DNA from 2 places in the Microbacterium sp. LRZ72 genome. Region 2 is predicted to be linked to the other one. Evidence: predicted binding sites of a transcription regulator. Region 2 holds the regulator's gene; the other holds the start of a gene.
The links. The regulator HrcA, encoded in region 2, represses chaperone genes, less so after heat shock. The targets are predictions, from matches to a motif close to TTNGCACTCGNNNNNNNCGAGTGCNAA.
Positions count from the first base shown of each region.

Region 1 (3,779 bases), on a different contig from region 2:
CCGCTCGAGCGGCATGGGCTCGCCGAGCAGGAACGCGCCGGTGACGAACTGCAGGATCGGCGCGACGAACTGCAGCAGCCCGATGACCGTCAGCGGCACCCGGCGGGCCCCCGCGGCGAAGAACAGCAGCGGGGTCGCCGTCGCCACCCCCGCGAGCGAGAGCAGCACGGCGTGCGACAGTCCGGCCGAGCCGAGCGTGAGCCCCGTAGTCAGCGACACCGCGACGAGCTGCCCCACAGCGACCGGCATGAGCCAGAACGATTCGAGGGTGAGGCCGCTGACGGCATCCACCTGCGGGCCGATCTGCTTCTTGATCAGGCCGTAGACGCCGAACGCGCACGCCAGCGTCAGTGCGATCCAGGGGAACGCGCCGTACCCGACCACGATGACGCCGACGGCGAGAGCGGTGATCGCGATCGAGATCCACTGCGTCGGGCGCAGGCTCTCGCGCAGCACGAGCACGCCGAGCAGCACCGTGATGATCGGGTTGATGAAGTAGCCCAGGCTCGTCTCGATCACGTGGCCGGTGAGCGTGGCGACGAGGAAGACCTGCCAGTTGACGTAGATCACGACGCCGGCCAGGGCCGTCCACCCCAGCAGGCGCGGCTGCCGCACGATGCGCCCGAAGGAGCGCCACGTGCGGGTCACGCTGAGCAGCACGACGCAGAAGACCAGCGAGAGCACGATGCGCCACGCGACGATCTCCCACGGCCCGGTCGGGGCCAGCGTGAGGAAGTACAGCGGCAGAAAGCCCCACAGCAGGTACGCCGTGAACGCGTAGACCCCGCCGAGGGCCTTCTCGCGAGCCGCATCCGGCGCGGGGGATGCCGAGCCGCCTGACGCGGAGCCGGATGCGGGCGGAACGGGGGCGTGCGTCACCGACTCAGGCTAGCCCGCGCTCGCGGGTGCGGCGCCGGGGCACGACGAAGGGCCCGGTGCCGAAGCATCCGGGCCCTTCTTGCGTCAGTCGATCAGCGAACGACGACGGCGAGGACGTCGCGCGCCGAGAGCACGAGGTACTCGTCGGAGCCGAACTTGACCTCGGTGCCGCCGTACTTGCTGTAGAGCACCCGGTCGCCGACCGAGACGTCGAGCGGAACGCGGTTGCCGTTGTCGTCGATACGGCCGGGGCCCACCGCGACGACCTCGCCCTCCTGGGGCTTCTCCTTCGCGGTGTCGGGGATGACCAGACCACTGGCCGTCGTCTGCTCGGCCTCGACCTGGCTGATGACGATGCGGTCCTCGAGCGGCTTGATGGAAACCGTCACGGTCTACCTCTTTCTTGATCCAAGACTCGTTAGCAAACTCGCCGTGAGAGTGCTAACTGACAGTGTAGGCAACGCCTGGCACTCCCGCAACGCGAGTGCCAACTTCGGCGGATGCTGGTGGGCCTTGCCACCGTAGGGTGAACGGGTGGACATGTCCGAACTCACGGCCCTGCTGACGCCCGAGGGACTGCGGCTGCTCGATGCGGCCGAGCCTGTGCGCTCGTCCGCCGATGTCGCCCGGCAGGTGACCCGGCTGCGCGCGGCGGGCCACTCCCCCGACCTCGTCTCGGCGGTGGTGGGCCAGGCACGGCTGCGCGAGCGGGGCCGCGCCAAGTTCGGCGAGATCGCCGAGCGGATGCTGTTCACGCGGGCGGGGCTCGAGCAGGCCACGCGCCTCGGGGTCGCGACCCTGCACGCGCGACGCTTCCGCGACGCCGGCTTCGAGTCCGTCGCCGACCTCGGCTGCGGCATCGGCGGCGACGCGACCGGTTTCGCCGGCCTCGGCCTGCGGGTGCTCGCGGTCGAGGCCGACGAGGTCACCGCCGCGATCGCCGCCTACAACCTCGCCGCCTTCGGCGACGCCGCCCGCGTCGTGCACGGCCGCGCGGAGCAGACCGATCTCGGTGACGTGGATGCCGTCTGGCTCGACCCGGCGCGCCGCACCGCGGGGCACACCGAGACCCGGCGCCTCGCCGACGCCGACGACTACTCCCCCTCGCTCGAGGTTGCGCTGCGCATCGCCCGCGAACGCCCGGCCGGCATCAAGCTGGGCCCGGGGCTGGACCGCGGCCTCATCCCCGACGACGTCGAGGCGCAGTGGATCACGGTCGACGGAACGACGCTCGAGGTCGTGCTCTTCTCCGGATCCCTTGCCCGACCCGACGTGCGCCGCGCGGCGCTGGTGGTGACCGCCGATGGCGCGCACGAGCTGACCGCGCCCGCCGACACCGACGACGAGCCGGTGCGCGAGCTGGGCGCCTTCGTGCACGAGCCCGCGGGGTCGGTCATCCGCGCACGCCTCGTCGGCGACGTCGCCCGCGCGCTCGAGGCGGGACCGGTGGCGCCGGGCATCGCCTACCTGACCGGGGATGCCGGGGTGACGAGCCCGTTCGTGTCGACCTTCCGGGTGCGCGAGACACTGCCCGCCGATGTGAAGAAGCTCGGGCGGGCGCTGCGCGAGCGCGGCATCGGCACGCTCGAGATCAAGAAGCGGGGCATCGACGTCGACCCCGCGATGCTGCGCCCGAAGCTGGGGCTGCGCGGCGACGAGGCGGCGACCCTGCTGCTGACCCGCATCGGCTCGGCGCGCGTGGCGATCCTCGCCGACCGCGTCTGAGCGCGGCCCCGGGGTTGCTCAGCCGAACAGGGCGCCCTGCGTCGCGGCCCAGCCGATCCAGATCGCGCTGTAGACGAGGGAGAGCGCTCCGAGCGTCAGCGCCCACCACGCCACCCGGCGGCTCTCCTCGGGCCGGCGCAGCGCGACGACCGCCGTGACCACAGCGACCATCCCGATCGGAAAGCCCCAGCCGACGAAGAACGAGGCGAACAGGCCGGCGATGGCCGCGGCGAGCGCCCACGCCGCCGCCGACCGGCGCGGGCGCGGCGGGGGCGGCCCCCAGTGCAGCACCACATCGCGGTCTTCGGGGAAGGGCACGGGCCCCGTTTCGACGTACTCCCGGGGCCGGGGCCGGGGCGGGTAGTCGGGCGCGGCGCGCTCCCGGCGCGCATCGGGCTCGGGGTGCGCGGCGGGCTCCGGCCGGGAGTCGGTCACGGCGTCGTCCCCCGCGCCGCCACCTGGATCTCGGTGACCGGCAGCGTCGAGTCGGCGCCGAACGCGAGGGTCGAGGGCTCGCGTCCCGACATGATCAGCTCGGCGGCGAGCGCCGCGATCATCGCACCGTTGTCGGTGCACAGCGACAGCGGCGGAATGCGCACTGTCACACCCGCGGCATCCGCCCGCGCCAGCGCCACCTCGCGCAGCCGGCGGTTGGCGATCACCCCGCCGCCCAGCAGAAGGCGGGGCACGTCGTGGCGCGCGCACGCGTCGAGGGCCTTCGTGACCAGCACGTCGACGACGGCCTCGCGGAACGACGCGGCGACATCCGCGACCGGCACCGGTTCGCCCGCGGCCTGACGCTGCTCGATCCAGCGGGCCACGGCGGTCTTGAGGCCCGAGAACGAGAAGTCGTAGCGGTGCGCCGCCATGTCGCTCGCGCGCGAGAGCCCGCGCGGAAACCGGATGGCCTGCGGGTCGCCGGATGCCGCGGCACGGTCGATCTCGGGCCCCCCGGGGTAGGGCAGGCCCAGGATGCGCGCGACCTTGTCGAACGCCTCGCCCGCGGCGTCGTCGACGGTTTCGCCGAGCATCTCGACGTCGCCGGTGAGATCGCGCACGAGCAGCAGCGAGGTGTGCCCGCCGCTGACCAGCAGCGCGACGGTCGGGTACTCCAGCGGCTCCGCCTCGGCATCCAGGATGTCGGCGGCGATGTGCCCGACGAGGTGGTTCACGGC
Region 1 is NZ_JANGEX010000009.1:12,152-15,930, reverse strand. It holds gene rarD (EamA family transporter RarD) at 1-879, opposite strand, end outside; gene groES (co-chaperone GroES) at 972-1,268, opposite strand; gene M4I32_RS10555 (class I SAM-dependent methyltransferase) at 1,414-2,604, shown strand; gene M4I32_RS10550 (hypothetical protein) at 2,623-3,039, opposite strand; gene tsaD (tRNA (adenosine(37)-N6)-threonylcarbamoyltransferase complex transferase subunit TsaD) at 3,036-3,779, opposite strand, start outside.
Region 1: groES (co-chaperone GroES) is a predicted target of HrcA. The motif match lies at 1,344-1,370, and genes of this name have one in related genera.

Region 2 (3,779 bases):
CTTCGGCGGTGGCACGCCGACGCTGCTGCCCCCCGGCGACCTGGTGCGCATGCTCGACAGAGTGCGTGAGCGCATCGGCGTGCACGCGGATGCCGAGATCACGGTCGAGGCGAACCCCGACACCGTGAACGTCGAGGTGGCCGGCGCCCTCGCGGCGGCCGGCGTCACGCGCCTTTCGATCGGCATGCAGTCGGCGGTGCCGCGGGTGCTCGGCACCCTCGACCGCACGCACGATCCCGCGAACGTGGGAACGGCGGTGGCGGCCGCACGTGCCGCCGGTCTCGGGGTCAGCGTGGATCTGATCTACGGCACCCCGGGAGAGACCCTCGACGACTGGCGGCTCTCGCTCGATTCCGCCGTAGCGCTCGAGCCGGACCACGTCTCGGCGTATGCGCTCATCATCGAGGACGGCACGCAACTGGCACGCCGCATCCGGCGCGGTGAGCTGCCCGCCCCCGAGGACGACCTGCAGGCCGACATGTACGAGCTGGCCGACGGTCTGCTCGGCGATGCCGGCTTCGAATGGTACGAGGTGAGCAACTGGTCGCGCGGGGACGCCCACCGGTCACGGCACAACCGGGGCTACTGGGCGGGCGGCGACTGGTGGGGGTTCGGCCCGGGCGCCCACAGCCACGTCGCGGGTCTGCGGTGGTGGAACGTCAAGCATCCCGCAGCCTATGCGCAGAGGCTCGCCGGCGGGCGATCGCCAGCCGCGGCACGCGAACGACCGGACGAGGATGCCGCCGACCTCGAGCGGGTCCTGCTCACCTCGCGGCTGCGCGAGGGGATCGCCGTCGACACGCTGCCACCAGGGGGGCGGACGGCGGTGGCGGGCCTCATCGCGGACGGCCTGGTCGTTGCCGCCGATGCGCTGCGGGGCCGGGTCGTCCTCACCCTTCGCGGCCGCCTGCTGGCCGACGCCGTCGTGCGCGCGCTCGTTCCGTAGCGGCCGAAGGACTGACCGGCCCAGACCCCGGGTAGAATTGGCACTCGCTGCGCGGGAGTGCCAGTGTCGTCTGTGACAGATTCGGAAGGGAGGAACCATGGTCAGCGAACGAGGACTGCAGGTGCTGCGCGCGATCGTGCAGGACTACGTCGAGACCCACGAGCCCGTGGGCAGCAAGTCGATCGTGGATCGTCATCCCTTCGGAGTATCGGCCGCGACGATCCGCAACGACATGGCGGCGCTCGAAGACGAAGAGCTCATCGCGGCCCCCCACACGTCTTCCGGACGGGTGCCGACGGACAAGGGCTACCGGGTCTTCGTCGATCATCTCGCCGATGTGCGTCCGCTGACGTCGGCGCAGCGCAACGCGATCACGACGTTCCTGGGCGAGCCGGGCGATCTCGACGATCTGCTGGCGCGGACCGTGCGCGTGCTGTCGCAGCTGACGGGGCAGGTGGCGATCGTGCAGTACCCCTCGTTCGCCCGCGCCGCCGTGACCCACGTGGAGCTCGTGGCGATCTCACCGACGCGCATGCTCATCGTGATCGTCACCGACACGGGACGGGTCTCGCAGCGCATCGCACCGTTGCCCGTCTCGCTCGACGAGACCGAGATCTCGCTCCTGCGCGCCCGGCTCGTCGACCTCGTGGTCGGAAGCTCGGCCCAGGACGCCGCAGAGCGCGTCGAGGGCATCCGCATCGCCGAGCCGGCCGCCGGCGACCGGCTGTCGGCCGCCCTCGGTTCGCTGGCGCACGTGATCGCGGAAGAGCTCGAGGAGTTCCGTCAGGACCGGCTCGTGCTCGCGGGGACGGCGAACCTGGCCCGGCGCGAGGGTGACTTCCGCGGCAGCATCTACCCGCTCCTCGAGGCGATCGAAGAGCAGGTGACGCTCCTGCGGCTGATGGGAGAGATGGTCGCCGACGGGCAGGGTCTCGCGGCGAGCATCGGGCGGGAGAACGAGCCGTGGGGGCTCACCGAGGCCTCGGTCGTGACGAGCGACTACGCGACATCCGGGTCGCTCGCGCGCATCGGCATCATGGGCCCGACCCGAATGGACTACCCGAGCAACCTCGCGGCCGCCCGTGCCGTGGCGCGGTACCTGTCGCGCGTGCTCGAAGAAGACGACAACCGGCGCTGAGACGCCAACCGCGACCGACCGGTCGCGGATCCTGCGAGAGGTGAATGTGGCTGACCACTACGAAGTCCTGGGTGTCGCCCGGGACGCGAGTCCTGAAGAGATAAAGAAGGCCTACCGCCGCCTGGCGCGGGAGCTGCACCCCGACGTCAACCCCGGGGCGGATGCCTCCGACCGGTTCAAGGCCGTCACGCACGCGTACGACGTGCTGTCGGACCCCGACCAGCGCCGTCGCTACGACATGGGCGGCGACGAGTTCGGCGGCGCCGCGGGCTTCGGCGGGTTCAGCGACATCTTCGAGACGTTCTTCGGAGGCGGCGGCGGCGGTCGTGGCACCCGGCCTCGGTCGCGGCGCGAACGCGGGCAGGACGCGCTCGTGCGCGTCACACTCGACCTCGGCGACGTCGTCTTCGGCGTGCACCGGGATCTCGAGGTCGACACGGCCATCGTGTGCGAGACGTGCGAGGGGTCCTGCTGCCAGCCCGGCACGCAGCCCGTGACCTGCGACATCTGCCGTGGTTCGGGACACATCCAGCGCACGGTGCGCAGCCTGCTCGGCAATGTGGTCACCGCGCAGCCGTGCGCCACCTGCCAGGGATACGGCACCACCATCCCGTACCCGTGCTCCACGTGCCAGGGCCAGGGGCGCGTCCGCTCCCGGCGCACCGTGTCGCTCGACATCCCCGCGGGCGTCGAGACGGGCCTGCGGCTGCAGCTGCCCGGCTCCGGCGAGGTGGGGCCGGCCGGCGGCCCCCACGGCGACCTGTACGTCGAGATCTCGGTCTCGCCCCACGAGGTCTTCAGTCGCGACGGTGACGACCTGCTCGCGACGCTCGACGTCTCGATGCCGGACGCGGTTCTCGGAGCGACGACCACGATCGAGAGCCTTGACGGCCCGGTCGACCTCGAACTGCGCCCGGGAGTGCAGTCGGGCGACGTCCTCACGATCAAGGGTCGTGGCGTGACACCGCTGCGCGGCTCGCAGCGGGGCGACCTGCGGGTCGGCGTGCAGGTCGTCACGCCGTCGCGCCTCGATGCGAAGGAGCGCGCACTGATCGAGGAGCTGCGACGGCGCACCAAGGCCCCGGCGCCCAAGCTGGCGCAGTTCCATCAGGGTGTGTTCTCGAAGCTGCGCGACCGCTTCCGCGCGAGCTGATGGCCCTGCACTTCGTCACGGCGGATGCGGGTGCGGCCTCGGACGTGGTGCGCATCTCCGGTGATGAGGCGCGCCACGCCGCGACCGTGCGTCGGGTGCGTCCCGGTGAACACGTCACGGTCGGCGACGGCCGCGGCGCGTGGATCGAGGGCGAGTGCGTGTCGGTCTCACCCGCCCTCGTCGAGGTGCGCGTGCACTCCACGCGGACCATCCCCGCCGCCTCTCCGCGACTCGTGCTCGTCCAGGCACTGGCCAAGGGGGACCACGACGAGCGGGCTGCGCAGGCGGCCTGTGAGCTCGGCGCGGACGTGATCGAGCCGTGGCAGGCGGCGCGCAGCGTCTCGCGCTGGGAGGGCGCCAAGCGTGACAAGGGCAGAAGCCGGTGGGCGTCGATCGTGCGGGAGGCCGCCAAGCAGTCCCACCGCGCGTGGATTCCGGATGTCGCGGACGTCAGCACGACGGCGGGGCTGGTCGACCGGTGCAGCGATGCGCGCGTCTACCTGCTGGAGCCCACCGCACTGCTCAGGCTGTCCGCGCAGGCG
Region 2 is NZ_JANGEX010000001.1:301,478-305,256, reverse strand. It holds gene hemW (radical SAM family heme chaperone HemW) at 1-946, shown strand, start outside; gene hrcA (heat-inducible transcriptional repressor HrcA) at 1,044-2,084, shown strand; gene dnaJ (molecular chaperone DnaJ) at 2,131-3,237, shown strand; gene M4I32_RS01445 (16S rRNA (uracil(1498)-N(3))-methyltransferase) at 3,237-3,779, shown strand, end outside.